3 regions of the Acidaminococcus timonensis genome follow, and region 1 is predicted to be linked to each of the others. Evidence: riboswitches for the same ligand, from Rfam matches in the RefSeq annotation. Region 1 holds a riboswitch; each other region holds the start of a gene.
What was found. Region 1 has a riboswitch for S-adenosylmethionine ahead of BQ5462_RS05835 (MetQ/NlpA family ABC transporter substrate-binding protein). Riboswitches for the same ligand answer to the same signal wherever they lie in the genome.
Positions count from the first base shown of each region.

Region 1 (10,667 bases):
TTCTTCCAGCAGAACCCGGATATCCCCATCCAGCTCCATGAGGGCAACACCTACCAGCTTCTGGACGCTCTCCATAAGGAAACCCTGGACCTGGCCGTGGTCCGTACCCCTTTCTCCCCCCAGGAGCTGGACGTCCAGGTTCTCTGCCGGGAAAACTTCGTGGCCACCGGTACCCCCAGCTGGTTCCCGGATCCTCTGCCGGAATCTCTGGCCCTGGATCAGCTTGTGGAAAAGCCCCTGCTGAGGTATCGGCGATGGGAAGCCATCCTCCGTCAGCTCTGCGAGAAACGGTCCCTTCCCCTGTTTTTCCGCTGCACCGCCGATGATGCCCGCAGCTGCCTCCAATGGGCCCAGGCCGGGCTGGGCATTGCCCTGATTCCGGAAAGTGTGCTCTCTCTCAGCCACGATCTGGTTGCCATCCCTCTGGCAGAAGAAACCCTTACCAGCCAGGTATGCCTGGTGCGCAAAAAAGGACGGCCCCTCCAGGAGGCCGCCCGTCGATTCTGGGACAATGCTCAGTAAGTCTGTAAAAACCGTTTGAAGAATTCCACACTGGGCCGCAGGGCATCCACCGGGATCTTTTCATCCACCTGGTGGGCTGCGCCCCAGCGGTCATCCCGCACATGGCCGGAAAACAGCAGGATGTTGTCCGTAATGTTCCGGTAGTAGTGGCTGTCCGTCCCTCCCAGCATCAGGAAGGGCACTGTCTGTACCCGGTTCCCGTACAGGTCGGCCAGCACTTTTTCCGCCACCTGTACCCCATACCCGTTGGGATCGGAAGCGGGCAGCGGATCCCGTCCGGACACGTGGCGGATGGCCACGCCCTCCGGCAGGAACTGTTTGAAATATTCCGTAACGCCTGCAATGGTATCTCCCTGCAGCACCCGGACACTCATCTGGGCGGTGGCCAGGCTGGGCAGCACGTTGGGCTGCTGGCTGGCACCGGCCATGGTGAAGGCGATGGTGGTGTGCAGCAGGGCATCCAGCCGGGGATCCTCCTGGGCCAGTGCGCACAGCTGTTCCCAGTGTCCTTCGGGATCGGCAAAGATTTCCCGTTCTTCCCCTGTTTTCAGAGGCGCTTCGCCGGCCAGCTGGGCTTTGGCCAGAGGGGTCAGGCGATAGGGGAAAGGATGGCCTTCGATGGCAACGATGGCTTTGGCCAGGGTGCCCAGGGCCGTACCTCTGCCCGGACGGCTGGAATGACCGCCTGCGGAACGGACGGAAATCTCAAAGTTCACCGGGGATTTTTCCGCCAGGCCGATGCGGGCTTCCAATTTTTCCCCTGCCGGGAACAGGCCGCCCCCTTCGTCCACCACGGTCCCCAGGTGCACCCCTTTGCGCTGCAGGTTCCCGGCCAGTTTTTCGGCCCCGTCCACATCGTTTTCCAGGTACACCTCTTCCGAGTAGCCCAGAGACAGGTACAGGTCGTAGCTGGGACGCCAGCCCTCAGCCAGCAGGGCTTCCACTGCCTCCAGTTCGCTGAGCAGCAGGTGCTTGCAGTCGGTGGTGCCCCGGCCGCAGATGCAGCCGTCTTTGATCTCACCCCCGAAGGGGTCGAAGGACCACTGGCTGCGGTCCCCGATTTCCACCACATCCTGATGGCTCATCAGGAGCAGGGGTTTCTTTTCACTGCTGGTCCCCTTCAGATGGAACTGCAGTCCGGCCTGCCCCACTTCCTCCAGTTCCATCTCCGAAAAGATGTGGGGATAGAATTCCCGGAAAGCCTGGTGCAGCCTGTCGAACTGTTTCCAGTCCACCTTGTCCACGTTGGCATTGCTCACGGTGGCGCACTGGATGAACCGCTGGAGATGGGCTGCGTATTTCTTGTCTTCTTCTGTCAGTGCCATGGCTCAGACCTTCTTCCTTACCAGGCCGGTTCCAGGCTGCCCTTGGCGTTCTTTTCGATCCAGTCCTTCACAGGCTGGCTCTGGAAGATCTTCACGAATTTCTGATAGGTGGGGTTGTCCTTGTCTTCTTCCCGGGCGGCGATGATGTTCACGTACGGGCTGGTGTTGTCTTCCTTGGCAATGGCCAGTTCCGGAGCCAGTTTGGCGCTGTTGGCATAGCCAGCGTTGATGACGGAGGCCGTGGTATCATCCAGGCTGCGGGGCAGCTGCGCCGCTTCCAGTTCCAGGATCTGCAGGTGTTTCGGGTTTTCGGTGATGTCATTCACGGTCAGTTCCGTGGCTTTCACATCCGGGTTCACTTTCAGCAGGCCCAGTTTGCTCAGCATCAGGATGGCCCGGCCACCGTTGGAAGGATCATTGGGGATGGCGATCTTGGCACCGTCCGGGATGTCCTTGATGTCCTTGATCTTGGTGGAATACAGTTTCAGAGGGGCCAGATAGGTCTTGCCGATGCTCACCAGTTTGGTCCCGTTCTTTTTGTTGAAGGCCAGCAGGAAGGGTTCATGCTGGAAGGAGTTCAGGTCGATATCCTTCTGGGCCAGGGCCTGGTCCGGGGTCACATAGTCGCTGAAGGTCTTGATTTCCACCGTCAGCCCCTGTTTGGCGGCTTCCTTTTTCACCACTTCCATGACTTCTTCCGAATACCCCGGGGTAATGCCCACGGTGATGGACTTCTTCTCCGCAGGCGCTGCTGCCTTCTTGTCGCTGCTGCCGCAGCCGGCGGTAAGGCCGGCCAGTGCCAGTACGGCTACCGCACCGGCGATCCATTTTTTCAATTTCATTGTTCATCTCTCCTTTGTTTTCCTTCAGGGAGTGCAGACCAAAAGAAAAGCGCCACCTGCTTTCCGCAGATGGCGCTTTTTGATGACTGGGCTCGCATTCATCTGCCAGGAAACCGGTTCCCGTTGGAATTGGCACCTTCCCGTCAAAGGGGGTTGCCGCAGCGTCATAGGGCCAAATCCCTCAGCTGCTCTCGATGAAGGTTATTCTGTTATGGTCACATTGTATAGTAGGTTGGTAGGATTGTCAAGGACTTTTTGTAACCGATATGAAAACAGTTTGGATGGGAACCTTTTCCGGCCCTCAGTAGGCCGGTGTCCATTTGGCGGACCGGACCAGAGCCCGGGGATTGGATTGCCTAACTTCAGGTTATATCCTGAGAAAGCGGGAGGATCCCTGGCCTGGGGAAAAGGAGGCGATGTGTGCACAGCCCTCTTTTCTCATATCCTCCGGCACCGGTGCCTGGAGGAACAGTTCTTTTCCAGTCCGGGGATGGCAGAATCGGACGGTCCAGGCGTGGAGGGCCTGGCGCCGCAGGGTGGGGTGCATGTTCCCATACAGGGGATCCCCCAGAAGGGGATGCCCTTCGTGGGCGAAATGGACCCGGATCTGGTGGGTGCGGCCGGTGAGGAGATGGATCCGGAGCACCGTCCGTCCCTCCCCCTCTGCCAGAATTTCATAGTCCGTCACCGCAGGCCGACCGTCGGGACGCACGGTCCACCGGTCCACCCCTTCTCCCACCCGTCCCACAGGATGAACGATCCGGCCCCGGGGATGTTCCAGATGGCCTTCACAGATGGCCAGATATTCCCGGTAAATCTGGCTGTGGCTCCTGGTCAGGGCATGTTTGGCAAAGGCAGATTTGGCCACCAGCAGGATGCCGGTGGTGTCCCGATCCAGCCGGTACAGAGGATGGATGCCGCAGGCCTGTCCCGTCCTGTGGAAATAGCCTCCCACCGCCTGGACCAGGGTATCCCGGGCCCCGGACCAGGTGGGATGGATCAGCATGCCCGCCGGTTTGTCCACAGCCAGCAGATCTTCGTCCTCATACAAAATGGAAAGGGGCAGATGGACCGGTATCACTGCTGCCTTTTCTTCCCAGCGGAGGACCAGACGATCTCCCGCTTCCAGCCTGTGTGAGGGGTTCCTGACCAGGGATCCGTTCACGGTGATTGTGCCGTTCCATTTGATCCTCCTCCACAGCTTTTCCGAAAGGTGCAGCGGTCCTCGGGCTGCCTGGCGCACACAGCACCCGGCATGATCCCGGTCCACCTGGTAACGCAGTTCCATAGATTCCTCCTTTGCAACAGAGGACGGCTGCCCATGGCCCGCAGCAGCTCCTCTTTTCCTCCATATTTTTCCAACGATCTCCTTGCAGAGCTCCACAAGGAAAAAGACCGCCCGCAGGCGGTCTTTCCGAAATCGGTTACATCTTCTGATGGGCGCGGCGGGCGATTACGTCCAGCTGCTGTTCCCGGGTCAGGTCGATGAATTTCACCGCATACCCGGATACCCGGATGGTGAAGTTGGCGTATTCCGGTTTTTCCGGATGTTCCATGCAGTCGATCAGCTTGTCCACCCCGAACACATTCACGTTCAGGTGGTGGGCCCCCTGGTCGAAGTAGCCGTCCATCACACGGACCAGCGTTGCCTTCTGTTCCTCTTCGTTGTGGCCCAGGGTTTCCGGAGCGATGGTCTGGGTGTTGGAAATGCCGTCCAGTGCGTATTCGTAGGGCAGCTTGGCCACAGAGTTCAGAGAAGCCAGCAGGCCGTTCTGTTCAGCGCCGTACGCAGGGTTGGCACCCGGAGCAAAGGGGGTGTAGGCTTTGCGTCCGTCAGGCAGGGCGCCGGTGGCACCGCCGTACACCACGTTGGAGGTAATGGTCAGGATGGAAGTGGTGGGTTCAGAGTTCCGGTAGGTATGATGTTTCCGCAGTTTGGTCATGAAGGTCTTCAGCAGCCATACGGCGATTTCATCGGCCCGGGGATCATCGTTGCCGTATTTGGGGAAGTCCCCTTCCACCTTGTAGTCCACCACCAGACCGGAGTCATCGCGGACGGTGGAAACCTTGGCGTATTTGATGGCGCACAGGGAGTCCACCACATGGGAGAACCCGGCAATGCCCGTTGCGAAGGTCCGGCGCACATCGGTATCGATCAGAGCCATTTCAGCCGCTTCGTAGTAGTACTTGTCATGCATGTACTGGATCAGGTTCAGGATGTTCACGTACAGTCCGGCCAGCCAGTCCATCATCAGGTCGAATTTGTGCATCACTTCGCCGTAGTCCAGCACGTCGGAGGTGATGGGTGCGTATTCCGGTCCCACCTGCATATGTTTGCCGTCCTTGGTCAGGAATTTTTCATCCTTGCCGCCGTTGATGGCATACAGCAGGCATTTGCCCAGGTTGGCACGGGCGCCGAAGAACTGCATTTCCTTACCGGTCTGGGTGGCGGACACGCAGCAGCAGATGCTGTAGTCATCGCCCCATACCGGTTTCATCACATCGTCGTTTTCATACTGGATGGAGGACGTGGTGATGGAGATGTGGGCCGCATACTTCTTGAAGTTTTCCGGCAGTGCGGAGGAATACAGCACCGTCAGGTTCGGTTCCGGAGAAGGCCCCATGTTTTCCAGGGTGTGCAGGAACCGGTAGTCGTTGCGGGTGACCATATGGCGGCCGTCCATGCCGATGCCGGCCATTTCCAGGGTGGCCCATACCGGGTCTCCGGAGAACAGCTGGTTGTAGGACGGGATCCGGGCGAATTTCACCATGCGGAATTTCAGGGTCAGGTGGTCGATCAGTTCCTGGGCCTGCTGTTCGGTCAGGGTCCCTTCCGCCAGGTCACGGCTGATGTAGATATCCAGGAAGGTGGAGATACGGCCCACGCTCATGGCCGCGCCGTTCTGGGTCTTTACCGCAGCCAGGTAGCCGAAGTACAGCCATTGCACAGCTTCCTTGGCGTTCTTGGCCGGAGCGGAGATGTCATAGCCGTACACCTTGGCCATTTCCTTCATCTGCTTCAGGGCCCGGATCTGTTCCGCCAGCTCTTCCCGCTGCCGGATGACGTCGTCGGTCATGACGCCGCAGCCGCAGTTGTCCAGGTCTTCCTGTTTCTTGTCGATCAGGAAGTCAATGCCGTACAGGGCCACCCGGCGGTAGTCCCCCACGATACGGCCCCGGCCGTAGGTGTCAGGCAGGCCGGTCACGATATGGCTGTGACGGGCTTTGCGCATTTCGTTGGTATAGGCATCGAACACCGCCTGGTTGTGGGTCTTGTGGTAGTCGGTGAAGATCTTGTGGAACTTGGGGTTCACTTTGTACCCGTAGGTTTCGGCCGCTTCTTCTGCCATCTTGATGCCACCGTAGGGCATGAACGCCCGTTTCAGGGGTTTGTCCGTCTGCAGGCCCACCACCTGTTCCAGGTCCTTCAGTTTTTCATCGATATAGCCAGGGCCGTAGGCGGTCAGGCTGGAGACCACTTCCGTTTCACAATCCAGCACGCCGCCCTTGGCCCGTTCTTCCTTCTGCAGTTCCTGGACCCGGCCCCACAGTTTATTGGTGGCTTCCGTGGGCCCCGTCAGGAAACTTTCGTCGCCGTCATAGGGGGTATAGTTGTTCTGGATGAAATCACGGACGTTCACATCATCCGTCCATTTCACACCTTTGAAACCTCTCCAGGCAACGCTTTCAGTCAGCTTGTTCATAAAAGATCCTCCTTATCAGTTCTTGAATCTTCCGCTTTCGATGGCTCCATCATACCCGATTGGGGATTTGGAAACCTTGATTCCAGTCAAGTTTGGTTTAACTAACTATTTTTACTCCATCCATCAATAGGATTCCGTTGGCCAGCGTCAGCTGGCTTCCATCGGCGAGTGACTGGTGACAGGGTGTGGAAAATCATTTTTTCACACCCCTGCTATACCGCTCTCAAAATTTTCCGGGCGGCATCCACCTGTTCCTCCGTGGGCGGCTCCACATCCTTCAGCTGGTTGGGGATGCCCAGCTCTTCCCACTTGTACAGCCCCATGTTGTGGTAGGGCAGTACCTCCACCCGCTGTACATTGGTCAGGGTATCCAGGAATTCCCGGGTCCGCTGCAGGCTGGCCGGATCATCCGTATACCCGGGTACCAGCACCTGGCGTACCCAGATGGGCTTGTGGATGTCCGACAGGTACCGGAACAGGTCCAGGATGTTTTCGTTCCCCCACCCGGTCAGCTTTTTGTGGGCTTCCAGGTCGATGTGCTTCACATCGAGAAGCAGGATGTCCGTCACTTCCATCAGCTGCCGGAACTTGCTGAAGAAGGGCTCTTTCCGGGTAAAAGGCTGTCCTGCCGTATCGATGCAGGTGTGGATGCCCCGGGCCTTGGCCTTCTGGAACAGCTCCAGCAGGAAATCGATCTGCAGCAGGGGTTCCCCGCCGCTGACGGTGATGCCTCCCTCCGGTCCCCAGTAGGGCCGGTACCGCTCTGCCTGGTCCAGCAGGTCGTCGGTGCTGCGCAGCTGGCCCTTGTGGCAGTCCCAGGTGTCCACATTATGGCAGTACAGGCAGCGCATGTTGCACCCCTGCACGAAGATGATGAATCGTGTCCCCGGTCCGTCCACGGACCCGAAGGATTCAATGGAATGGATACGTCCTTGCATCGCAAACCTCCTCTACAAAAAAAGACCCCGTCAAAGGGGTCGAACCCGAACCTTTTGACAGGGTCATTGTATGATTTTTGCCGGAAGAAATCTTTGACTGGGGTCAAAGATTCAAGATGTCAGAATCCAGATGTCAGATGTCAGCTTTGTTCGACGAAGCAGTCCGGCCGGCCATCTCATCGCCGGACAAGCTGATGTCTGACGTCTTTCAGCGAGCGTAGCGAGCGGTCTGGCTTCTCAATAATTCACCATCTCCATCAGCCCATCCGGATCCAGGATCTGGATGCTGCTCTGGCCGGTCTTTTTTACGTAGCCTTCCCGTTCCAGCTCCTTCAGCTTGCGGCTGATGGTTTCCGGGCGCAGGGCGATGAGCCCGGCCATTTCCTCCAGGCGCAGGGTCACCACGTCCCCAGTCTGGCGGCGATACCGGTACAGCAGCAGGCCGGCCACCCGTTCCTTGGGATCGGCGATGCTCTTCAGCAGGTTCCGCCGGTTGGCGTCATGGAGCTTCTTGCTGAGCATGCCGATGATGCGCAGGGCCACCTCCGGCTCATGGATGGCTTCCTCAAAGTCTCTCCGGGCCAGCCTGCAGCAGTCTACCTCCGTCATGGCGATGGCGGAAGCCGAATACTGGCTGTTGGGTACCAGCACCCCTTCCCACATGGTATCGTGCTCCACAAAGATGCCGGCGATCCGCTCCAGCCCGTCCTGGTCATAGGCGCTCAGCTTCACCCGTCCCCTGTGGATGATATAGATGGCATTGCAGGGGTCCCCTTCCCGGAACAGGTATTCCCCCTTCCGCAGGTGCAGCCGCTGGGCCCGCTGCAGCAGGGTGGCCACCTTTTCCGGAGGCAGCCCGATGAGGAATTCCACATTCTTCAAACATTCACCCCCGCATTTTTTGCAGTGGTCAGGGACCTGAGGCTTCATTTCTGCTCTCCATACAGGGCTTCATAGACCGCCTGGAACTTGGCATCCCGGGCCCGGGTAGCCTCTTTGGCCTTGTCCCCGCTGTAGTCATAGAACCCCTTTCCGCTCTTCACGCCCAGGCAGCCGTTCTTCACCTTTTCCGCCAGAAGCGGCGGTACCTCATGGGAATCCTCCAGGTCGGGCATCAGGTATTCGCTGATGTGCTCGAACACATCCAGGCCACCGAAGTCGATGGTCTCCAAAGGCCCCAGGCAGGCCCAGCGGAAGCCCAGGCCGTATTTCATCACCGCGTCGATGCCTTCCACGCTGACCACGCCCTTCTGCACCAGGCTCAGGGCCTCCCGCAGCACCGCCAGCTGGATCCGGTTGGCCGCAAATCCGGGGACATCCTGTTCCAGCACCACCGGTTTCTTGCCGATGGCAAGGCTCAGGTCATAAATGGCCGTGGCCACCTCCGGACGGGTGTGGTCGTTCTTGATGATCTCGATGAGGGGGACCAGGGTGGGCGGGTTGAACCAGTGCATCCCTAGGAACCGGTCCGGTCCGGTGACAGCTTCCGCCAGTTTGTTGATGGACAGGCCGGACGTATTGGTGGCGATCAGGGTACGGGCGTCCGCCAGCGGCGTCATCTCTTGGTAGAAAGCCAGTTTGCTGTCCAGATCTTCCACAATGCTTTCCACGATCAGATCCCGGCCCCTGAAGGCATCCAGGCTGGTGGTATAGGTGATCTTGTCCACAGCCCCGGCAGAAATCTTCGTCTTTGCCCTGTCCAGGGTGGCCTGGCGGTGGTTCCACAGCGTCACCTCATAGCCCTGCTGGGCGAAGATGTCCGCCATGGAATAGCCCATGGTGCCCGCCCCGGCAATGGTGATCTTCCGGATGGCCCCGGGCAGCAGCCCTTCCAGCCGTTTGAAGTGCAGGAAGTCGTCCTTGGCCCCCAGGGCACGGATCTCATCCGGGGTGGCCAGCTTGAAGCTTTCCACTTCCTTTTCCTGGATGGTCACGTCCTTTTCCGCAAAAGGTGCCTGGAACCGGTAGATATCCACAAAATAATTGTTCTGTTCTGCCGGGCTGTCGCTGCGGTACGTATGGATCAGCCGGCCCTGCGCTGCCGTAAAGGTCAGGCCCGTTTCCTCCGCCACTTCCCGCAGTACAGCTTGCTGAGAGGTTTCTCCGGCCCGGACACCGCCTCCCGGGATCTCCCATTTCAGGGGAGCCCATTCCTTGTCCGCTTTCCGCTGGGTGATCAGGATCCGGCCTGCGGCATCGCAGACCAGAGCCAGCACCGTCAGATGATAGTCCCCCGGCTGCATATGCCAGTCGTTCCGCTCCATCTTCCGTCCCGTCACCTGTTTGTTCCGATCATAAATATCCCAGTATTCCATGCTCTGCGCCTCTTTCTCCGTTTCAAGGGTATGTGCTTATTATAAATCATAAGGAGGGAAGAGAAAAGAGTGGTTAGTGGGCAACGAACCCACCACCAGCCTGTGGCTGGTCCCCCGCCCTTAGAAAGGGCGGATACACAGAAAACAAAGGACAACAGGGATATCCGTTTCAAAAGCCAAATGGCTGGGGTAGAGAACCCACCACCAGCCTGACGGCTGGTCCCCCGCCCTTAGAAAGGGCGGATACACAGAAACAACTAACAACAGGGATATCCGCCCTTTTCAAGGGCGGGGGACCGTTGCGCGTCAGCGCAATGGTGGTGGGTTCTACCCCCCATTCCCTTTTCTCTGTACTCTTCCCCCATAATCCGCTATAATATTCCCATACGACTACAATCGGAGGAATAACCATGGAAGACCTGGATCAAATCATCAAATCCATTACCGATGGCCTGACCGGCAACAGCCAGAAGGACATCGATTACCTGAAAAACTGCATGACCCTGTACCGGGACCACCCCCTGCACAGGGAAATCACCAAAGCCTGCGGCGAACTGCTGTACAAGCTCATGCCGGAAGAAAGCCGGCAGCATGTTGCCGACATGTTCAGCAGGGCCTTTGCCGATTTCCAGCAGAAGCTGCACGAAGCCCGGGAACTCCAGGAGAAACAGGAATATGACAAGGCCATCGCCCTGCTGGAACCCATGAAAGCAGATGCGGAAAATTCCAGCCTGTACCGGTCCGATGAAGAAACGGATTTCCATTCCTTCGCCGAACCCATGGAAATGAGCCTGTACAACTTTTTCTTTGCCCGGAAGGGCAGGAAACTGCAGCAGGCTCCCTTCCCCTTCCACGCTGTGTACCTGCTGCTGGGCAGCATCGAGCTGAGCCGGGGCAACACGAAAAAGGCCCGGAAGTACCTGGAAAAGGCCCGGCAGTGGGATCCGGCCAGTGTGCCCGTGCTGATTGTCCTGGCCCAGGTCCAGCTGGCCGAATCCCAGGTGGAGGATTTCCACCAGAC
Region 1 covers NZ_FNWH01000006.1:406,106-416,772, reverse strand. Annotated here, with positions in the region: gene BQ5462_RS05845 (LysR family transcriptional regulator) at 1-522, shown strand, start outside; gene BQ5462_RS05840 (M20/M25/M40 family metallo-hydrolase) at 516-1,847, opposite strand; gene BQ5462_RS05835 (MetQ/NlpA family ABC transporter substrate-binding protein) at 1,865-2,689, opposite strand; SAM riboswitch class I at 2,785-2,890, opposite strand; gene BQ5462_RS05830 (RluA family pseudouridine synthase) at 3,057-3,977, opposite strand; gene pflB (formate C-acetyltransferase) at 4,114-6,393, opposite strand; gene pflA (pyruvate formate-lyase-activating protein) at 6,606-7,331, opposite strand; gene BQ5462_RS05815 (Crp/Fnr family transcriptional regulator) at 7,569-8,204, opposite strand; gene BQ5462_RS10920 (3-hydroxyacyl-CoA dehydrogenase NAD-binding domain-containing protein) at 8,258-9,646, opposite strand; gene BQ5462_RS05800 (hypothetical protein) at 10,057-10,667, shown strand, end outside.

Region 2 (10,667 bases), 150 kb from region 1:
TAAAGAATTACAGATCATTCAGAAGTTTATTCAAAAAAATATTGAGCTAATAGAAATGCAGAATCCATATTCAATAGATAGACCAAGCGTTGAGATGAAGGCAAAAACAATTCATACCCATCAAAAAGAAGTGGATATGATTTATGAAATGTTGAACCAGTATCCTGATAACCCACAAGCACTGGTTGAATGTGAGAAAATGATGGATGAATTTTATGAAGAGGGAAAGCTAACCATTTACGAACTGCGCTCTGCGCAACGTTCGGTGGCAAGAAAAAAGAAAATTACAATTAGGAATGTGAATGCTAATATAAAAGTGAGCCATTTAAGATCTAAATGCTCATGAAAAAGTGAGCCACTCTGAAACAAGTTCCCCTATACTAGAGTCAGTAATTTGATTCTAAGGGGATTGATGTTAGGATGGTCATCACTATGAAAGATTATGGTCAAATTCGCCAGATGTACATTCGCGATGGAAAATCTATCCGCCAGATTGCCAGAGAAATGCATATCTCCCGTAATACTGTGGCCAAGTATTGCAAAGGAAATGCACTCCCGGGCATCCGCTGCGAATATCATCGGACATCTGCAGTGATTACAGAGGAGGTGACTCGATTCATCCAGAGCTGTCTGGATGAAGATGCGAAAGAACCCAATAAGAAGCAGCACCACACAGCCAAGCGGATTTATGACCGCCTGGTAGAAGAAACTGGATTTACAGGAGGTGCAAGCACAGTCCGGCGCTGCGTTCATCTGTTACGTGGCAATCTTCAGGAAGCCTTCGTCCCTTTGGCTCACCTTCCAGGTGATGCGATGCAGATTGATTGGGGTGAAGCTGTGGTTTACCTCAAAGGAGTGCGTACTAAAGTCAATTTCTTTTGTGCCCGCCTTTGCTACAGCTGTGCTCCTTTCGTGGTCTGTTTCCGCAGGAAGAATACGGAAGCTTTACTTGAAGCATTGAGAAAAGCTCTGGAATTCTTTGGGGGCGTCCCTGCTAAGGTCATTTTTGACAATGACCGGGTAGCCGTTAAGGAAAAAGGTGGCAAAGAAGCCATTGCCCAGGAAAAGTATGAAGCATTTGCAGCCCATTATTGCTTCCATACCGTTTTCTGCAATGTCCGGAGTGGAAATGAAAAAGGACTGGTGGAGAATCTCGTAGGCTGGGTCCGCCGGAATGTCTTTGTCCCTGTACCCAGAGTAGATGCGCTGGACGAATTGAACAGACTCCTGCTGGATAAATGCAAGGTGTATGCGAATACGCATAAAATCCCTGGACGGGAGAACCCTGTAAAGGATCTGCTCCTGGAAGACCAGAAACGTCTCTGCCCACTGCCGGGCAGCCCTTTTGATGCAAGCAGAGCAGCAGTCTGCCGAGTAACACCCTTTTCTGTTGTCCGATTCGTCGCTAACGATTATTCTGTGCCCGTGAAATATGTGGGACAGGAGGTCACGGTGCGAGCCTATGCTGAACAGATTCGGATCTTTGCCAAGGGGGAACTGATTGCTGAACACGCCAGAAACTATGGGCAAAACCAGCAGATTCTGAAACTTGCGCATTATCTGCCGTTGCTGGAATACAAGCCGCGCAGCATCCTGGAAGCAAAACCGGTACGGCAGAACCTCAGTGCTGCCCTGCTACAGTTCCTGGAGACCAATGCATTCAGCAGCGAACAGCTGGTTGAGATTCTGCGGCTATGTGCTGCCGACGGAGAGAACGCTTTTTGGGAGCACAAAGAGCAATTTATGGTTTCCGACAGGAAAGCGCATATCCTTACCGACCCGGTAAAAGTGCAGCAGACAGATCTTTCAATGTATGACCAGCTTTTACAGGAAGGAGGCACTATGTGCAGGACGCAGGTGTAAAGGAAGCACTCCGTTTCTATGCGAAACAGCTTAAACTTCCCACTTTCAAAGACGTCGGTGAACCAGCGGAAAAATTCCGCCCCGGACAAAGCCTGGAAGAATTCGTGCTCGGGTTGATGAAGCGGGAATATGCATCCCGTCAGGAAAAACAGCAGCAACGCAGGCTGAAGAGAGCGCACTTTCCCATGCTCAAGACCCTGGAAGAGTTTGATCTCACAAGGCTGGAACATGTTCGGCCTGAATATGTGAAGCAGCTGGCAAGCTGCGATTTCATAAAGAGGCATGAGAACCTGGTGATGATCGGTAATCCGGGGACGGGGAAAACACATCTGATGACAGCCCTTGGAGTGAAAGCCTGTCTGCTGGGCTGGAAGGTCATTTTCTGCAATGCCACAACGCTGGCAACTGAGCTATGTGAAGCCCATGATGATTACCAGTTGCGCAAGATGGAAAAAACTTTGAGCGGAGCAGACCTGCTGCTCATAGATGAATTAAGTTATGCAAGATTCAACCAGGAAGAATCTGAAATGTTGTTCAAAGTGATTGCCGAAAGGAGTGAAAGAGCCAGTACAGTGATTACGACAAACCTGGAGTTTTCCAAATGGACGGAGATGTTTGCCAGCGAGACGCTGGTTGCCGCATTGGTCGACCGGCTCACCTACCACTCCAGTGTTTTAAATATGAATGGACAGTCTTACCGTTTGCACAGCAGCAAACAGAAGATGACGAATGCTTAAGTGGCTCAAAAATTCGTGAGCAGGTGGCTCACTTTTTCATGAGCATGAGTGGCTCAAAAATTCGTGAGCAAGTGGCTCACTTTTTGGTTGACATTCACATAGGAATGAGTATTCCGGCCACATAAGGCAGATTTACTACCACCCTTGTAAAGAGCGGATCATCGCGGGCGGGGGCGTTGCGTTTCGATCCTTTTGTCATTTTGTGCCGTCTGGCTTTTTTGGCGCGCGCAGCACCACGGCGGTCTACGATTCTATTTCTGATTGCCAATCAAGCTGACATCTGACATCTTTCAGCCCCGTCAGGGGCGCTCTGACTTCTTAGCCAAGATCTCTTCCCACCATTCCCGATTCTCCAGATACCATTTGATGGTTTTCTTGATTCCGTCCGCAAATTTCGTTTCTGGAAGCCAGCCAAGCTCATTATGGATTTTTGTCGGGTCGATGGCGTATCGTCTGTCATGGCCTTTCCGGTCCTTCACATAGGTAACCAGGCTTTCCGGCTTGCCCAGTTCCTTACAGATTAGTTTTACGATGTGGAGGTTCTGCATTTCGTTGTGGCCGCCTACGTTATAGATTTCTCCTGGCCGTCCTTTTTGCAGGATCAGGTCGATGGCACGGCAATGGTCTTCCACATATAACCAGTCCCGGATGTTTTGCCCATCCCCGTATACCGGCAGGGGTTTGTCCTGCAGGGCGTTGATGATCATCAGGGGAATCAGTTTTTCCGGGAACTGGTAGGGACCATAGTTGTTGCTGCACCGGCTGATGGTCACCGGCAGCCCATAGGTCCGGTGGTAGGCCAGCGCCAGCAGATCGGCTCCGGCCTTGGAGCTGCTGTAGGGGCTGGAAGGATTGAGGGGTGAAGTCTCTGTAAAGAGCAGATCTGGACGGTCCAGGGGCAGGTCCCCGTAGACTTCATCTGTAGAAACCTGCTGGAAGCGCTGGATGCCATATTTCCGGCAGGCGTCCATGAGAACGGAAGTCCCGAGGATGTTCGTTTCCAGGAAAATTGCAGGATCCAAAATGGATCGGTCCACATGGGATTCGGCCGCAAAGTTGACCACGATATCGGGGTGTCGTTCTTCGAAGAGAGCGTATACAGCCTTGCGGTCACAGATATCCAGCTTGCGGAACTGGAAATGGGAGTGGTCCATGATGGGCGCCAGGGTAGCAAGGTTCCCGGCATAGGTCAGTTTGTCCAGGCAGATGATGTTAGCCTCAGGGTGCTGCTTCAGCACATAAAAGATAAAATTGGAGCCGATGAACCCGGCACCACCGGTTACAAGAATTTTCATGAGCGTGTCCTCCCGGGATTCATTATAGCAAATGGGCAGTCACTAGTCTCTAGTCACTAGTCTGCAGCCAAAGGAACAAATTTGCCCAGGGGCAAATTTGTTTGAATGTATGGCCCGCTGGGCGACCTGGGCTCGGATGTCCCTTATGGGCCATCCCTACGCAGAAACGGATATGTTGGCGTTCTTCCGTAGGGCCTACCCGTAAGGGGAGTCCGTTCCCAGGTATCAGACCGCGACAGCGGGCGGTTCACCGAATCGCCCCTAATTCGATGAGCCCGCCCCCTCGAACGCCTTTTGTACGATCGTAATGCTTACAGAGTGCGGCCGAACGCCATTCCATTCAAAAAAGTCCGCCCTCGTCGGGCGGATTTTATCCTGAAGCAGAGTATTGCACTTTATAATGGAAATATAAAGTCGATTCCAAACCTCAAAAATGGTGATTTTTGAGGTCAACATTTTTTTAGGCCGCAATTTTTACAGATTTTGAGGTGACAGGATCATGCCATATGAATCATTATATAAACTTTATTATATATCGTGTCTGGAACCCAGAAGGTCCTTCACAGGGGAGCTTATCCTGAAGCGGAAATCATCAAGCACCTGGATCAGGCACTGGCAATCCTGCATAATGAAAGAAATATAAAAAACTGGGCACCATCGAGGCGCCCAGTTTTTATTTGATCTTCGTCTTATTCAATTTGCTGGAAATCTTGTTCCCGATGCTCTGTACCACCTGCACCAGGGCAATCAGCACGATGACGGTGGCAATCATGGTGTCAGCCTGGAACCGCTGGTATCCGTAGCGGATGGCCAGATCTCCCAGGCCGCCGCCGCCCAGGGCACCGGCCATGGCGCTGGAACCGATCAGGCTGATCACGGCCAGGGTGATGCCCAGGACGATGCTGTGCATGGCTTCGGGCAGCAACACTTTCCAGATGATCTGCATGGGGCTGGCTCCCATGCTCTGGGCGGCTTCGATGACGCCGGGGTCCACTTCCAACAGAGAGGATTCGATGATCCGGGAAATGAACGGGGTGCAGGAAATGGTCAGGGGTACGATGGCGGCGGTGGTCCCGATGGAGCTGCCCACGATGAGGCGGGTCAGGGGGATGATGGCCACCATCAGGATGATGAAGGGGATGGACCGGAGGGCGTTCACGATGGAGCCCAGGGTTTTGTGCAGGGCAGGGTTTTCTTTGATGTGGCCCTTGCCGGTAATGGTCAGGATCACGCCCAGGGGGATGCCGCAGATTGTGGCGATGGCGGCGGACAGGGCCACCATGTACAGGGTTTCGCCCAGGGCTTTCACCAGCAGATGAATCATATTAGGAGACATAACCAATCACCTCGTCTTTGACTTTTCTAGAATGCAGGTAATCCAGGGCCTGTTTCAGATGGCCCTCGTCACCTTCCAGTTCGATGAGCAGGGTGCCGAAGGGGGTATCCTGCAGGTTTTCGATGTTGGCGGTCAGGATATTCACATTCGTGTCGTACTTCTTGATCAGTACGGCCACCACGGGCTCGCCGGCGCTGTCGCCGATGAAGCTCAGGCTGACCAGGGCCTTGTCGCCGCTCTTGTACTCTTTGTGCAGATCCAGTTTCTTGACGAAATCGGGCAGGTCGTTGTGTTGGATGCTGGCCACGAATTCCTTGGTGGTGGTCTTCTGGGGATTGGTGAAAAGGTCCACCATGGTGCCCTGTTCGATGATCTGGCCGTTTTCGATGACGGCCACCCGGTCGCAGATCTCTTTCACTACGTTCATCTGGTGGGTGATCATGACGATGGTGATGTGCAGCCGTTTGTTGATGTCACGGAGCAGGTTCAGGATGGATTCTGTGGTCTGGGGATCCAGGGCGGAAGTGGCTTCGTCGCACAGCAGCACTTTGGGGTCGCTGGCCAGGGCCCGGGCGATGCCCACCCGCTGTTTCTGCCCGCCGGACAGCTGACTGGGGTAGTGGTCGGCCCGGTCGGCCAGGCCCACCAGATCCAGCAGGGGATCTACCTTCTTTTTAATGGAAGCCTTGTCCAGGCCCTGGATTTCCAGGGGGAAGGCGATGTTGCCGTAGACGGTGCGGCTGGCCAGCAGGTTGAAGTGCTGGAAGATCATGCCGATGTTCTGCCGGGCTTTGCGCAGCTGTTCTTCGCTGAGGGCAGTCATTTCCTGGCCGTCTACGAAGACCTTGCCACTGGTGGGCCGTTCCAGCATGTTGATGCAGCGCACCAGGGTGGATTTGCCGGCACCGGACAGGCCGATGATGCCGAAGATCTCACCTTCGTTGATGGTCAGGTTGATGTCTTTCAGGGCATGGAGATCGCCTGAGGCGGTGTGATAGATTTTTTCAATGTGCTCCAATTGGATCATGGGGTGGACACCTCCGTGGAAAATAAAAAATTCCTCTTCAGCGAATGAAGAGGAATCAGATTTGCTCACTCATCTTCATCTTTCAGGCAATGCCTGATGGACTTAGCACCGTTCGTGGAAAGGAGCGCTTTCCAGATGGTTGCCGTAACTTCATAGGGCCAGTCCCTCCGTTACTCTGGATGAATTCCGTGTATCTCAAATGATACTGTATAAAGTACAGTTTGTCAAGCGCCACCTTGTGGCCCGGTGAGTTGGGGGGAGTTCAGTCGTCTGGACGACGAAGGCGAGAGTGCAGGGCTGGACCTATCCACCAGCCATACGGCTGGTCCCCCTTCCCTTCCAGGGAAGGACAAAGAACGTTGTGTCCCCTGCGACGGAGACGACGAATAGGAATGGAACGTTGTGTCCCCCTGAAAGGGGGAAAGGGCCCGCCTTTGGCGGGTAGGGGGTTTTTAGTAGAGTCTTACGATAACAGGGGGAACTTTTTGAACGGGTGATGGGGGGTGCTGCAGTCGGTTGTACGACGAAGGCGAGAGTGTAGACTGGACCCATCCACCGTGCATGCGCACGGTCCCCCTTCCCTTTCAGGGAAGGACAAAATATTGTGTCCCCCTGAAAGGGGGAAGGGGCCCGCCTTTGGCGGGTAGGGGGTTTTAGTAGAGCCTTACGATAACAGGGGGAACTATTTGAACGGGTGGTGGGGGTGTGCTGCAGTCGTCTGGACGACGAAGGCGAGAGTGTAGTGCTGGACCTATCCACCGTGCATGCGCACGGTCCCCCTTCCCTTCCAGGGAAGGACAAAGACTTGTGTCCCCCGCGACGGAGACGATGAACAGGAGTCTTCCAGTCCGTGTCCCCCTGAAAGGGGGAAAGGACCCGCTTGCGGGTAGGGGGTTTTTAGTAGAGCCTCATGATAACAGGGGGAACTTTTTGAACGGGTGGTGGGGTGTGCAGTCGATCGTACGACGAAGCCGAAAGTGTAGGGCTGGACCCATCCACCGTGCATGCGCACGGTCCCCTTCCCTTCCAGGGAAGGACAAAAGATATTGTGTCTCCCAGTCCGTGTCCCCCTGAAAGGGGGAAAGGGCCCGCTTGCGGGTAGGGGGTTTTTAGTAGAGCCTTACGATAACAGGGAAACCTAAAACAATTTTCACAAATTCACAAAAACTACTTGCTTTTACTTCTTCATCGTAGTAAAGTAATAAACAGCTAAAGCAAACGGCTGCAGAGCCGATTGCAATCCATCTAGGAGAAAGGGGCTTCGATCATGGTAGCCGGACTAAACCAACGGGAACTGAAACAACTGGCCAATGCTTTCACCCTGCTGAAGGATGAAGCTGGGGCTCTGGCTTTCCTGGAAGACATCTGCACCCCCAACGAACTGAAGGCGCTGAGCCAGCGCCTGGAAGTGGCGGTGCGTCTTCACCGGGGCGAAAATTATGCCAGGATCGTCAAGGATACGGGCGCCAGCAGCACCACGGTATCCCGGGTGAATCGCTGTTTGAATTACGGGGCAGGGGGCTATCGGACCCTGATCCCGGAACTGACCAATAAAGGAGAAGAAACCAAATGAGTACTGTACTGCGGATCCCTTACGGGACGAGAGATATCCTGCCGGGAGAGGCCCGGGCCAAACGGGAGATCGAAGACAAGATCGCCAACAATTTCCTGAGCTGGGGCTATGATGAAGCCGTTACCCCCACCTTTGAATACGCGGATACCTTTGCCCTGAGCGGCGCCGGCATCAATGAAGAAAGCATGCGGTTCATGGACCGGAACAACCGGACCCTGATGCTGCGCAGCGAAATGACCACGCCCCTGGCCCGGATGGTGGCTACCCGGCTGAAGAACGACAAGGGCGTGAAACGACTGTTCTACATCGCCAACGTGTTCCGGCACGAACAGACCCAGGCGGGCCGCCAGTGCGAATTCTCCCAGGCGGGCATCGAACTCATCGGGGCCGAAGCTCCCATGGCGGACGCGGAAGTGCTGGCCCTGGCTGTGGAAAGCCTGAAGGCAGCGGGCCTGCAGGACTTTTTGATCAGCATCGGCCACAGCGGCTTTTTGGCCGGCCTGATGGAAGACGCCAAGCTGACGAAGAAGCAGGCGGATTTCGTGAAGAGCATGATCCTCTCCCACAATGCGGTGGGCCTGGAGGAAGCGGCGGAACGGTTCATCCCCAAACCGCTGAAGGACATGTTCCGCGACCTGCTGTACCTGCAGGGCGGCCGGGACCTGCTGGACAGCCTGGAAGCCCGGGTGACGAACCCCAAGAGCCTGGATGCCCTGAAGAACCTGAAGGCCATCTACAAGCTGGCGGAAAGCTATGGCGTGGCTCCGTATCTGTCCTTCGACCTGTCCCTGATCCGCAATTTCGATTACTACACCGGCATGGTGTTCGAGGCCTATGCGCCCCAGATCGGGTTCAACATCTGCGGCGGCGGCCGGTATGACCATATGATGGAAGCCTTCGGGGATCCGGAACCGGCCACGGGCTTTGCCATGGGCATCGACCGGATCATCCTGTCCCTGCGGCGGGACGGCCGGCTGAACATGGATTCCAAGTGGGATATCTACGTGGCATGGGCTCCCGGGTGCCAGGCCAAGGCCATCCAGAAGGCCATGGAACTGAGAAACGGCGGCAAGAACGTGAAAGTGGGGACCAATGCCATGACCCCGGAAGAAGCGGCCAAGGCCTGTGCGGCCAATCGGTGCGAAGCCGTAGCCTATGTAGGATAGGAGAGACGATACAATGGATTATTTAACGATTGCCCTGCCCAAAGGGAAACTGTTTGCAAAAAGCGTGGAGCTCCTGGCCAAAGTGGGCTACGCTGCGGAAAACGTGGTGGAGGATTCCCGGAAGCTGGTCATTACCAACGAAGAGACGAAAGTGAAGTTTTTGATCGTAAAGACCGTGGACCTGCCCACGTACGTGGAATACGGCGCCGCCGATATCGGGATCATCGGCAAGGATGTGCTGAACGAGGAACGGAAGGATATCTACGAGTTGCTGGATATGGGCTTCGGCGGCTGCCACCTGATGATGGCCGTGCCGGAGAACAAGGTGCTGCCGGAACTGACGGATTACGCCCACATGCGGGTGGCCACCAAGTATCCCCGGTGTGCGGCCGATTTCTTCGACAAGCTGGGTATGCAGATGGAGATCATCAAACTGAACGGGTCCATCGAACTGGGGCCCATCGTGGGGCTCAGCGACAGCATCGTGGATATCGTGCAAACGGGCCGCACCCTGCGGGAAAATAAATTGAAGGAAATCGTCAGCGTATTCCCCAGCACGGCAAGACTGATCGCCAACAAGGTCAGCTTCAAGATGCAGTACGACCGGATCCGGAAACTGGTGGAAGACCTGAAAGTGGTGCTGGCGGAAGAAAAGCCGGAAGAATAATTTGTGTCCCCCGCGACGGAGGGGCGGACAAAAATCCAAGGAGGCATCCCCCCATGAGCAACATACAAGCCCGGGACACGTTAGCCCGGATCGAAGAGTATCAGGTGGAAACGGTACCTGATGCGGATATCATTGTCAATGCCAACGAAACCAACTGGGACATGACCCCGGAACTGCGGCTGGAACTGAACAGCCGGCTGGCAGAGCACCTGTTCAACCGGTATCCCTCCATGCACGGGGAGGACCTGTGCGCCGCCATCGCCGCCAAGCTGGGCTTTGACCCGGAACTGGTGGCCATCGGCAACGGTTCCAGCGAGCTCCTGGAAAAGGCCTGCTACGCCTTCGGGGGCCCGGGCCGCAAAATCGCCTGCCCCACCCCCAGCTTCAGCATGTACCAGACCTACGCCATCCTGGCGGACAGCGAACCGGTGCTGTTTCCCCTGACGGCGGATGGGTTCGTGGATCCGGATACGGTCATCGACTTTGCCAGAGAGCAGCAGCCGGCCCTTTTGATCATCTGCAACCCCAACAACCCTACGGGCAACTATAACCGCCGGGAAGGCATGGAAAAGATCATCCGGGGCGTGGACTGCCCGGTGATCATGGATGAAGCCTATCTGGAATTTGCTGTGGAAGAAGGGGACCCCCGGGAACTTTCCACCATGGACCTGGTGAAGGAAGTGGACAACCTGCTGGTGCTGCGGACGTTCTCCAAGGCCTACGGGCTGGCCAACCTGCGGATCGGCTACGGCATCGGCAGCGCTGCGGTCATGAAGGTACTGAAAAAGGTGCTGCTGCCCTACACGGTGAACGGGTTCTCCATCATGGCGGCGGAACTGCTGTTCAGCAAACCGGACGTGCTGAAGGAACGGGTGGACATGGTGGTCAGCGGCCGCCGGTACCTGCGGGAACATCTGGAAGCCATGGGCTTTCGGGTGCTGCCCAGCGCCACGAACTTCCTGCTGGCTTTGCCGGCAGGGAAGGTGCTGGACAAACTGGCGGA
Region 2 covers NZ_FNWH01000006.1:558,276-568,942, forward strand. Annotated here, with positions in the region: gene BQ5462_RS06470 (P-loop NTPase fold protein) at 1-346, shown strand, start outside; gene istA (IS21 family transposase) at 421-1,863, shown strand; gene istB (IS21-like element helper ATPase IstB) at 1,845-2,600, shown strand; gene rfbB (dTDP-glucose 4,6-dehydratase) at 2,900-3,895, opposite strand; gene BQ5462_RS06490 (methionine ABC transporter permease) at 4,569-5,231, opposite strand; gene BQ5462_RS06495 (methionine ABC transporter ATP-binding protein) at 5,221-6,258, opposite strand; SAM riboswitch class I at 6,331-6,444, opposite strand; gene BQ5462_RS06500 (YerC/YecD family TrpR-related protein) at 7,526-7,831, shown strand; gene hisZ (ATP phosphoribosyltransferase regulatory subunit) at 7,828-8,997, shown strand; gene hisG (ATP phosphoribosyltransferase) at 9,011-9,664, shown strand; gene BQ5462_RS06515 (pyridoxal phosphate-dependent aminotransferase) at 9,718-10,667, shown strand, end outside.
Region 2: it holds a riboswitch for S-adenosylmethionine, as region 1 does, so the genes downstream of both, BQ5462_RS06495 (methionine ABC transporter ATP-binding protein) here and BQ5462_RS05835 (MetQ/NlpA family ABC transporter substrate-binding protein) in region 1, are expected to answer to the same signal.

Region 3 (10,667 bases), on a different contig from region 1:
TCAGCTCCAGGGTCTCCTTCCGGGCCTCCAGTTTTTCGTAGCTGTCCCGCAGTACCCGGTGCCGGCCTTCCAGCAGCCAGCCCCGCAGCACCATGGTCCGCAGCACCTCTGTAGAGATACCATGCCGGGTCATTTCCGGTCCGCTGACCACATTCCCGGACGACAAAAGGTCCAGGGCAGCCTGCTGGCTTTTGCCCCGGACCTTTCCATCCTGATATGCCGCCAATCCTTCCGGTGTGGCCTGGAACGTCCGTTCCGACTTCTGCCGCAGCTTGTATTTCACATCGTAAGAAAGTACCACCGCCTGCCGGGTGATGAGGCCCTTCAGGGCAGTTTCTCCTCCAGGCAGTTTCCGGATGGCCTTCCGGGGCAGCGGCCCTTTCCGGCACAGGAAGTCATACAGTTCCTGTTCCCGGGGCGGAAGCGGTTTCGTCCAGTCCGGCACCGGTACATAATTCCCGGTAGCGGCCAGGCTTTTCTTGCCGGGGATGAACAGCCGCAGGGCCTCGGCCAGGCTGCAGAGATAATACTGGCTCAGCCAATAGGCCGTGGCCAGCATTTCGCTGTCGAACCAGGGCTCCGTACCCACCACGTCCGCAATGTCCTTCAGCTCCCGGGAAAGATCCGGTGCCTTGTCCTCCTCGACGATGAACCCTTCCACCAGCTGCGTTCCGAAAGGCACCACCACCCGCCAGCCCTGAGCCAGGAAATCCAGGCTCTCGGGCACATGGTAGGTGAACTGCCGGAACAGGTTCTTCACCGGCAGGTTGATGGCAACCTTGGCGTATTCCATATTATTGCAGTGCCTTTTTCAGTGCATCCACTTTATCCAGCCGTTCCCAGGGCAGATCCACATCCGTCCGGCCGAAATGGCCGTAGGCTGCCGTCTGCTTGTAGATGGGTCGCCGCAGATCCAGGCTCTTGATGATGCCTGCCGGGGTCAGGGAGAAGTTCTTTTCGATCAGTTTCACGATTTCTTCTTCAGGAATGGCATTGGTCCCATAGGTGTTCACGCTGATGGAAACCGGCCGTGCCACACCGATGGCATACGCCAGCTGGATTTCGCATTTCCGGGCCAGGCCGGCTGCCACCACGTTCTTGGCTACATAACGGGCTGCATAGGCCGCACTCCGGTCCACCTTGGTGGGATCCTTTCCGGAGAAAGCGCCACCCCCATGACGGGCCATGCCGCCATAGGTATCCACGATGATTTTCCGCCCGGTCAGACCGGAATCCCCCTGAGGACCGCCGATGACGAACCGGCCGGTGGGATTGATGTGGTAGATGGTGTCTTCGTCCAGCAGGTCAGCCGGGACCACCGGTTTGATTACGTATTCCAGGATGTCCCTGCGCAGTTGTTCCATGGAAATTTCCGGAGCATGCTGGGCGGAGACCACAATGGTATTCACGCGGACAGGTTTGTCGTCTTCATATTCCACAGAAACCTGGGTCTTGCCATCAGGACGCAGGTAGGGCAGGATGCCCTCCTTGCGGACCTGGGCCAGCCGGCGGGCCAGCTTGTGAGCCAAAGAGATGGGCAGGGGCATGTATTCCGGGGTTTCGTCAGTGGCGTATCCGAACATCATACCCTGGTCGCCGGCGCCGATCTTTTCATCGTCGGTATGGTCACCGGCCTTGGCTTCGTCCGATTCATCCACCCCCTGGGCAATATCCGGAGACTGTTCATCGATGGAAATCAGGACTCCGCAGGTGGCCCCGTCAAAGCCGTATTTGGCACGGTCATAACCAATATCGATCACCGTCTGCCGGGCAATCTTGGCGATGTCCACGTAGCAGCTGGTGGAAATTTCCCCTACAATATGGATCTGGCCTGTCGCCACCAGGGTTTCACAAGCCACTCGTGCATCCGGGTCTTTTTCCAAGATGGCATCCAGCACCGCATCAGAAATCTGATCGGCAATCTTGTCAGGATGCCCTTCCGTCACAGATTCAGACGTAAAGACTTTTCTCATAGTTTCCTCCTTGCAAAAAAAATACTCTCAAAACATGAGAGTACATATGGGACTCTCATCTCACAATCGAATAACGCATTGCAGGACTTAGCACCGTTGACCCAAAGGCCATGGTTGCTGTGGCTTCAAAGGGCCATTCCCTCCACCACTCTTGATGAGCTATATGTAATTGTGATGGTGTAATTATATCAGATACAGTATAATTGTCAAGAGTGGCCCCCCTTAATAATGGACCACGTCTTTCTCTCTCCTGATTTTGGCAATGATGGGTTTGGCCGCTTCACTGCGCAGGAATTCCCAGGTGGTGGGAGGCACCTGCTGCTGCACCAGGTCCCAGTTGTCCTCCTGGATGGCCTTGCGCACGGTGGAAGCACTGACCACCTGGCCGTCTTCTTCCCGGCGGGGCACCACGATGCACTGGATGCCGTCCTCGGGCAGCTTCTGCTGCATCACCTGGTTGTACAGACCGGTAACCACGCTGGTGGGTTCCTCTCCCACATACCGGGCAGTGATACCCAGCTTGTGGGCGATTTTCGTAAAGATGGCCAGATCCAGGTTGGCATGGCTGGTGATAACCGCTTCCGCATCCTTCTGGAAATAGCTGGGGAACGTGGCCTGGCTGATGATGTACGGACCGCTGTCGTGATACCGCAGGTTCTTCAGGTGCGCCGTACCGGCTTTGATCAGCTGCCTGCGCACAGTATAAGGGAACAGGCTGGCGTCTTCGCTGACCATGAACAGATGCACCACATCATTTTCCGCCGCCGCTTTTTCCACCAGGTACTGGTGTCCCAGGGTAAAGGGGTTGGCATTCATGACGATGGCACCCACTTTGGGTGCGTCCACCTTTGTCTGGGCCAGCTGGTCCAGGTAGCTGGAGAAACCGTCCTTCCGATTTTCCATGAACACAATCTGGTCCTGGATGCGGGCGATTTCGTAGAAGCCCAGATCGCCGAAGAACTTGGCCGAATTGCATTTGGTGTACAGGAACAGGTGCAGGTTGCCCCGTTCGTACTGGTACTGCACCAGGTGGGACACGATCTCATTCATGAGCCCCTCGCCCTGGTGGTGGTGATCCACGGCCATGCAGCGCAGGGTGTTGCCGAAGCAGCTGCCCGTGGCGATGGCGTGGTAGTCGTTGTCGAACATCACGCAGGTATAATCCAGGTTGGCATCCCGCCGGATCCCCTCCTGCTGCAGCAGGGCGTCCACCTGGGCATTGGTCCGGGCGTCCGAGGGATAGACCTGGGAAATGAAGTAATCAGACATGGTTATCTCCTTATGCTTTCAAAATTGTTCCCATTATAACATAAAAAAAATGGGTTGTCCTTTGTGGGAACAACCCATTTTATGTCAGGTCTCAATGATGGCAGCCGTGATGGCCGCAGCCGCCTTCGCCGTGGTCGTGGTGCTCATGATGGGCGCACTGGATGTCTTCCTGGTAGGCCAGCTTGTCGGCCAGGAAATCGGCCACCGCCTGGTCTGCCTGACCGCTGCAGCCGCCGTAGAAACGGATACCCTGGGCGTTCAGGGCCTGCTGGGCCCCGCCGCCGATGCCGCCGCAAATCAGGGTTTCCACCCCCAGATCCTTCAGCACACCGGCCAGGGCGCCGTGCCCCTGCCCGTTGGTGCTTTCCACCCTAGCTTCCTTCACCTGGCCGTCTTCCACCTCATAGACCTTGAAATTCTCCGTCCTGCCGAAATGCTGGAAAATCTCGCCGTTTTCCGCATCATAGGTCACTGCAATTTTCATATCCTGTTCCTCCTTCGGAAAATCTGGAAGACCGCCCACCCGGCGGACCGACTGCAGGATGAACTGGCAGCAGCCCCATTCCGGGTCCCGGGCGAACTCCACGCTGCCTTCCTCGATCCGCAGGTCTTTCCCGTAGATCAGGACCTCTGCCAGCTTTTTCCGAGCCCGGTTGAGGATGTTTTGAAATGTGGAGCGGGCCACATCCAGGCGTTTCGCTGCCTCCCCCTGCTCCAGCCCCACATAGTCGCAGAGCCGCACGGCCTCGAATTCATCCAGGGTCAATACCACGTCGCCCCTGGAAGGGTTGGCCCCCACAAAATAGAAACTCCCTGGTTGCTGGTACACCCGCCGTTTCCGAACCGGTCTGGGCAATCTTCTCACCTCGCCTTTTATTATCGGCATATGCCATTAATTCATATTGTATCCGAAAAAGAGGAAAAGTCAAGGGACTATGAGATTTGTGAGTACCTGGTACAGATGAACAAAAAATATCAGGCCAGGTAAGCCCGTCCCTGGCCTGTGAGCTGACTTCCTTCACCAGCCACTATTTCCTAAAGGACGGCAATCAGCTTCTCCACATCCTCTTCCCGGGTGGCCCAGCTGGTGCAGATGCGCATGAGAACCCTTCCGTCGGGCCACTCTGTGCCGAACCCCAGCACCACTTTTTCGGCCAGTTCGTCGGCCTTCTTTTTGTCCAGCAGCAGGAACAGCTGGTTGGTGGGTGCCGGATAAGGCAGTTCATACCCTTTTTCCAGCAGGGCACGGCGGATCTTCCGGGCCATCTGGATGCCATGCCGGCCCAGTCCTTCATACAGTCCGTCCGTAAACAGGGTCTCAAACTGGAGACCGCTGATCCGTCCCTTGGCCAGAAGGGCACCATGCTGCTTCACCATGGTGAAGAAATGGGGCACGAATCCGGGTTTGGGGAATACCACAGCTTCACCGAACAAAGCCCCGCATTTGGTCCCGCCGATGTAAAACACATCGCACAGACGAGCCAGATCGGGCAGGGTCACGTCGTTTTCCGGTGTGCCCAGAGCGTAGGCCAGCCGGGCCCCATCCACGAACAGGGGAAGCTTGTACGCCGTACATACGGCCCTGATAGCTTCCAGCTCGGCCAGTGTGTACAGGGTCCCCATTTCCGTGGGCTGGGACAGGTACACCATACCGGGCATCACCATATGTTCCCGGTTGGCGTCGTCCCAGTAGTTCTTCACGAAGGCCTCCAGGGCTTTCGCCGTCAGCCTGCCATCTTCCTCCGGCACGGCCAGCACCTTGTGGCCGCCGTATTCGATGGCTCCGGCTTCATGAACATTCACATGGCCGGTGGCCGCTGCTACTACGCCCTGATAGGGCCGCAGCACCGTATCGATGACCGTGGCATTGGTCTGGGTACCCCCCACCAGGAAATGGATTTCTGCTTCAGGAGCCTGGCAGGCTTCCCGGATCCTGCTGCGGGCACTTTCTGAATAACCATCTTCCCCGTAGCCAGCCGTTTGCTCCCAGTTGGTTTCCTGGAGCCGAGCCAGGATTTCGGGGGCCGCTCCCTCCTGATAATCACTGGCGAACTGGATCTTTTTGGTTTCCACAATCGTTCCTCCTTATTTTCTCTTCAGATAAAATCGTATGCAGTGAAAGTCACAATCCCAGCGGTTCGTTCACCAGGATCACATGGGCACGGTCCGGATTCCGGGAAAAACGGGTGATCAGGATCTGGCAGCAGCGGGTATCGATGGCTTTGCAGTGGGAACACAGGCCGGTGACCGTGCAGGGTGTCTTCACCTTGTATTTGATGGCCACCACGGACGCCACCCTGTTTTCCGCCCGGTCCAGAGCCGCCTCCAGGCCTTTACACACCTTGTCCAGGCTGATCAGATACAGTACGTGTTTCGGTCCGTAGGCCATGGCCGAAACCCGATTGCCATTGCCGTCGATGTTAACCATCACCCCGTCGTCGGTCATGGCATTGCAGCTGGTCAGGTACCAGTCCGCCGTATAGGCTTTGTGATGGGCCTCCTCCCGGTCAGCATACTCCTCCCGATCGATGAAAGTGTAGTTTCCCTGTTTCAGGGCTTCCACCAGGCCGCTTTCCCGTACGGAAGTGCTGCCGCCCATGGTCACCACACTGCCTTCCGGAATCAGACGCAAAGCCTGCTGCACCCCGTCAGCCACCGTTTCCGCATAATAGGCATGCATATTCCGGGATTCCAATCCTCGGATCACCTTCCGGGCCAACACGGCATTCCGTTTTTTCTGTGCCTCTTCCAACCCGATCCCCTCCTGATTCATGATGACTGTATTATACCATACAAAAAAAGGTGCCGCCGCAGCGACACCTTTTGATTCCCTGGGAGCAGAAAGGCTCCGGGATTATTTTGCAAAGTAACGAGCCAGCAGGCCATCGAATACACGGCCATGACGAGCTTCATCTTTAGCCATTTCATGAACGGTATCATGGATGGCATCGTAGCCCAGTTGTTTGGCCAGAGTTGCGATTTCTTTCTTGCCGGCGCAGGCACCCTGTTCAGCAGCAGCCCGCATTTCCAGGTTCTTCTTGGTGCTGTCAGTTACCACTTCGCCCAGCAGTTCGGCGAATTTGGCAGCATGTTCAGCTTCTTCGAAAGCGATCCGTTTGTAGGCTTCAGCCACTTCCGGATACCCTTCCCGGTCAGCTACACGGCTCATAGCCAGGTACATACCCACTTCGGAGCATTCACCGGTGAAGTGTTGACGCAGGCCTTCCAGGACTCTTTCATCTACGCCTTTGGCAACGCCTACAACGTGTTCATCAGCGTATTCTTTCACGCCTTCCTTCAGTTCATCGAATTTGTCTTTCGGTGCACCGCATTGAGGGCATTTTTCCGGGGCTTCTTCCCCTTCATAGACATAACCGCAAACTCTGCAAATGAATTTTTTCATGATATTTCCTCCCCTTGAAACTTGCAAATCCAGCGATATTTCTTTGGATTTGATACTTGTTGATATTTATTATTTCTTACAGTTGTTATTATATCAGAGTCTGGAAATAATGCAAGTACTTTTCCGGGATTTTTTCAAAAAAAATCGGGAAAGGGACTTTGGCCTTTACAGTCCCTTTCCCAATAACTCCGCCAGCTTTTTTTTCAGCAAAGCCCGCCGTTTCCCTTCCTCCGGTTCCTCCCGCTGCAGCACTTTACGGAACTGCCCCATGGCCTCGTTGAGGGTCCCCAGATTCTCCGGCATCACCTGCTGCAGCCGTCGTTTCACCCACTGGGCCACCAGAGGGCTGCGGCCGCCGCTGCTGACAGCACACACCAGCTCCTGCTGTTTCACGATGGCTGGAAAGATGAAAGTGCACAGCTCCGGATCGTCCACCACATTCACCGGGATGCCCCGCTTCCGGCACCCTTCACTGATCACCCGGTTCACGGCCCGGTCATCCGTGGCCGCCACCACCAGCCGCCAGGGCTGCCGCTCCAGATCACAGGGCGCAAAGGGACGCTGGTGCAGGATGACATCCAGGCCCCGGATCTCCGGATCCATGGCAGGGGCCACCACCTCCACGGCGGCACCGAATTCTTGTAAGATGGCAGCTTTCCGCCGGGCCGTTCTGCCACCGCCCACCAGCAGCACCGGAGCGTGTTCCAGCTGGATCATCATGGGAAAATAACTCATGGTTCCTGTACCTCCCGCACCAGTCCTGCCACTGAATGGACCATGGCACAGGCCGGTTCAGAAAAGCCTTCTTCCCGGACGGCTTTTGCCGTAACGGGTCCGATACACAGGATCTTCGTCCCGGAGACCAGTGTATAGTGGGCAAAGAAGGAATGGACCCCTTTGGCGCTGCCGAAGATCAGCGTCCCGGGAGCCAGTTCCATTTTTTCGACAGCTGCCCGTTGGACGGGACGGACCCGGTAAATGGGGATATCTTCATAGGCGACTCCGGCTTTTTCCAGGATCCGGGGCAAATCCGGGGAGCCTTCCTCGGCCCGCAATAATACGCACCGTTCCCCGGGTGCCACTGCCCTGGCCAGCGCTTTCCCCAGCGCTTCCGCCGTATAGGTTTCCGGCATCAGATCGGCTGTAAAACCCAGCCGGGACAGCTCGTCCGCCGTTCCTTCCCCCAGGGACGCCAGCCGGCACCCTGCCAGTTTCCGGTGATCCAGGGAATGCTGACGAAGCCACCGGCCAAACAGCCGTACCCCGTTCCGGCTGGTAAACACCAGCCAGGTAGCCTCTAAAATGGACGTGGGCAGCCTGTCGGTGCATGGTTCTATTTCCAGCACCGGAACCTGTTTCACCGACCATCCCAAAGGTTCCAGAGCCATCGCCACCTGGTGGCAGAAGCTGCGACTGCCTGTGACCATCACCGGGTCCTTCGACTCTCCTTCCAGGTGCATGGCCGCTGCAGGGCCTACCACGATGATGGCAGGTGCAAATGCCTTTCCCCGGGCTTTTTCCACCATGGTGGACAGGGTCCCGTCCAGCCGCAGCTCCTCCCCGCTGTACCCGCCGCACAGGACGCTCACTGGGGTCTCCGGGGCTTTCCCATGCTGCAGCAGGGTTTCACAGATATGGGCAAGCTGGCCCAGTCCCATAAGGAACACCAGGGTTCCCTGCAGGTCTGCCAGCGCCTGCCAATCCTCCAGATCTCCATTCCGGGTATGGCCAGTGACCACCGTGAACGAACGGGCCAGCCCCCTATGGGTCACCGGGATACCAAGATGCTCCGGTACCGCCACCGCCGAAGTGACTCCGGGAACCATATCATAGGGGATACCGGCAGCCTGCAGGGCCAGGAGTTCTTCTCCGCCCCGTCCCAGTACGAAGCTGTCGCCTCCCTTGAGACGGACCACCCGTTTCCCCTCCCGGGCTTTCTTCACCAGCAGGTCATTGATGGCTGTCTGTTTCAGACTGTGATGGCCGCAGCGTTTTCCCACCGGAATGGCTTCTGCCCCGTCGGGAATCTCCGCCAGGAGGGCCGGATCCAGCAGGGCATCGTACAGCACCACCTGGGCCTGCCGCAACCGTTCCAGTCCCTCCAGGGTCAAAAGTCCCGCGCTGCAGCCGGCTCCCACCAGCCACACCTTTCCTGCATTTTCATGATTTCCCATCATACAACTCCTTTTTCAGAGACGCCGCCAGCAGAGCATGGTTCTCTGTCCGCCCCTGCCGGAAAGCCTTCACCCCATCCAGCATGGCCCCCAGGCGCACCTCTCCCTTTCGGGGGAAACTGGCGTGGATACCCACTGCCATGGCGCAATCCACCTTCATGCTGCAGAACAGTTCCCGTTCCAGCAAAAAACGCCGCCAGGTGATCCCATGGCTGATTTTCTGGAGAAGTGCCATCAGTTCCCTGTCCCGGCTGCGGCATTCCACAGCAATGATGCCCTGGCAACCGGCAGGCATCACCTGCTCCACGTCAAAGGGATGGAGGTCATAAGCCGATGCATCCACGCCCATCCGTTCCAGGCCGGCCATAGCCAGCACAATGGCATCATATTCTCCCCGATCCAGTTTATGGAGCCGGGTGGTCACATTGCCCCGGATATCCTTGAACACCGCTTCCGGATAAAGAGGTCTGAGTTCTGCGATCCGCCGGGGACTGCCGGTTCCGATGACCAAAGGACCGCCTCCGTTCTTTCCCTTCCGGGTGACCAGCGCATCCCGGGGATCAGCTGCTTTGGGCGTGCCGGCAATCACCAGACCGGGAGCCAGTTCATAGGGAAGGTCCTTGGCGCTGTGCACAGCCAGATCCGCCTCTCCACTGAGGAGTTCCCGCTCGATTTCCCGCACGAAGACGCCCCGTCCGCCGATTTTCACCAGGGCATGGATCCGATCCCGATCCCCGGCCGTGGTAATGGTATGGATGGCCGTTTCCACCTGTACCTCCTGCAATAGCCGACGGACGATTTCCGTCTGGGCCAGGGCCAGCTTACTGCCGCGGGTGGCAATGATCAGTTTTCTCATATTATCTCCTTACCAGAGGGGCCAGTTTCCGATACACCAGCGCAGCCAGTACGCAGATAATGCCGTCCGGGATCACCGTACTGAAGAACCATACTTCCAAAAGTCTGATGAACCCGATGCCCTCCCCATTCTGAAGCACAACGTTGAACATGATAGAATAGTAGACAAGACCGGTGAAATAATAAATCATTTCTCCACCGAACGCTGCCGCCAGCAGCTGTTGCAATCCCGTCTTCCGGTTGTCACCGCCCAATACCCCGGCCACCCAGGCCGCACAGGGAAATCCCAGCAAAAAGCCGAAGGTGGGTTTCAGCAAATAGCCCAGGCCACCTCCATGGGCAAAGATGGGTACCCCTGCCAGGCCCAGCACCAGGTAGGCCAGGACACTCAGAAAACCATGCCGGGACCCCAGGAACAGCCCGGCCAGGATGGCAAAGAAGATCTGGAGAGACACGGTCACCTGAAATGGCCCGACGGGCAGCATGATGTGGATGAACGCACCCACCGCCATAAGAGCCGTAAAGAGACCGCACAATACCAGGCTGCCTGTTTCTTTTTTCACGTTTTTTCCTCCCCCAATGACTCTTTGTAAGCCGCCTTTTCAAAATACTACTATTATATCAGAAATTCCTGGAAAAGAGGGTTGCCCCACAAACATTTCAGATGTAGATCACATCGTTATTAATTATGTTATTTATAAATAAATCTGTTATTATTTTCTTTGATTCTTTTGTATATAATATATTTAAGACAAGACAATAAACAAACCGGGAGAACCACCAAGGTTTGGGAGGAGAAAGTATGAAATTACATCAATTGCGCTATTTCCAGGAAGTCTGCCGGCAGCAGAGCATCACCAAGGCTGCCGAAAATCTCCAAATCTCCCAACCTGCGGTGTCAGCAGCCATCCGCGAGCTGGAAGAAGAGTTTGATCTGAAACTGTTCAAACGATCCCACAAGAAATTGACACTGACCACAGAGGGTTCCTATTT
Region 3 covers NZ_FNWH01000004.1:18,414-29,080, forward strand. Annotated here, with positions in the region: gene priA (primosomal protein N') at 1-793, opposite strand, end outside; gene metK (methionine adenosyltransferase) at 795-1,973, opposite strand; SAM riboswitch class I at 2,026-2,134, opposite strand; gene citC ([citrate (pro-3S)-lyase] ligase) at 2,196-3,242, opposite strand; gene BQ5462_RS00435 (NifB/NifX family molybdenum-iron cluster-binding protein) at 3,334-4,107, opposite strand; gene BQ5462_RS00440 (threonine aldolase family protein) at 4,278-5,315, opposite strand; gene BQ5462_RS00445 (lactate utilization protein) at 5,365-5,994, opposite strand; gene BQ5462_RS00450 (ferritin family protein) at 6,097-6,645, opposite strand; gene BQ5462_RS00455 (precorrin-2 dehydrogenase/sirohydrochlorin ferrochelatase family protein) at 6,811-7,380, opposite strand; gene cobA (uroporphyrinogen-III C-methyltransferase) at 7,377-8,819, opposite strand; gene hemC (hydroxymethylbilane synthase) at 8,806-9,675, opposite strand; gene BQ5462_RS00470 (biotin transporter BioY) at 9,677-10,237, opposite strand; gene BQ5462_RS00475 (LysR family transcriptional regulator) at 10,477-10,667, shown strand, end outside.
Region 3: it holds a riboswitch for S-adenosylmethionine, as region 1 does, so the genes downstream of both, metK (methionine adenosyltransferase) here and BQ5462_RS05835 (MetQ/NlpA family ABC transporter substrate-binding protein) in region 1, are expected to answer to the same signal.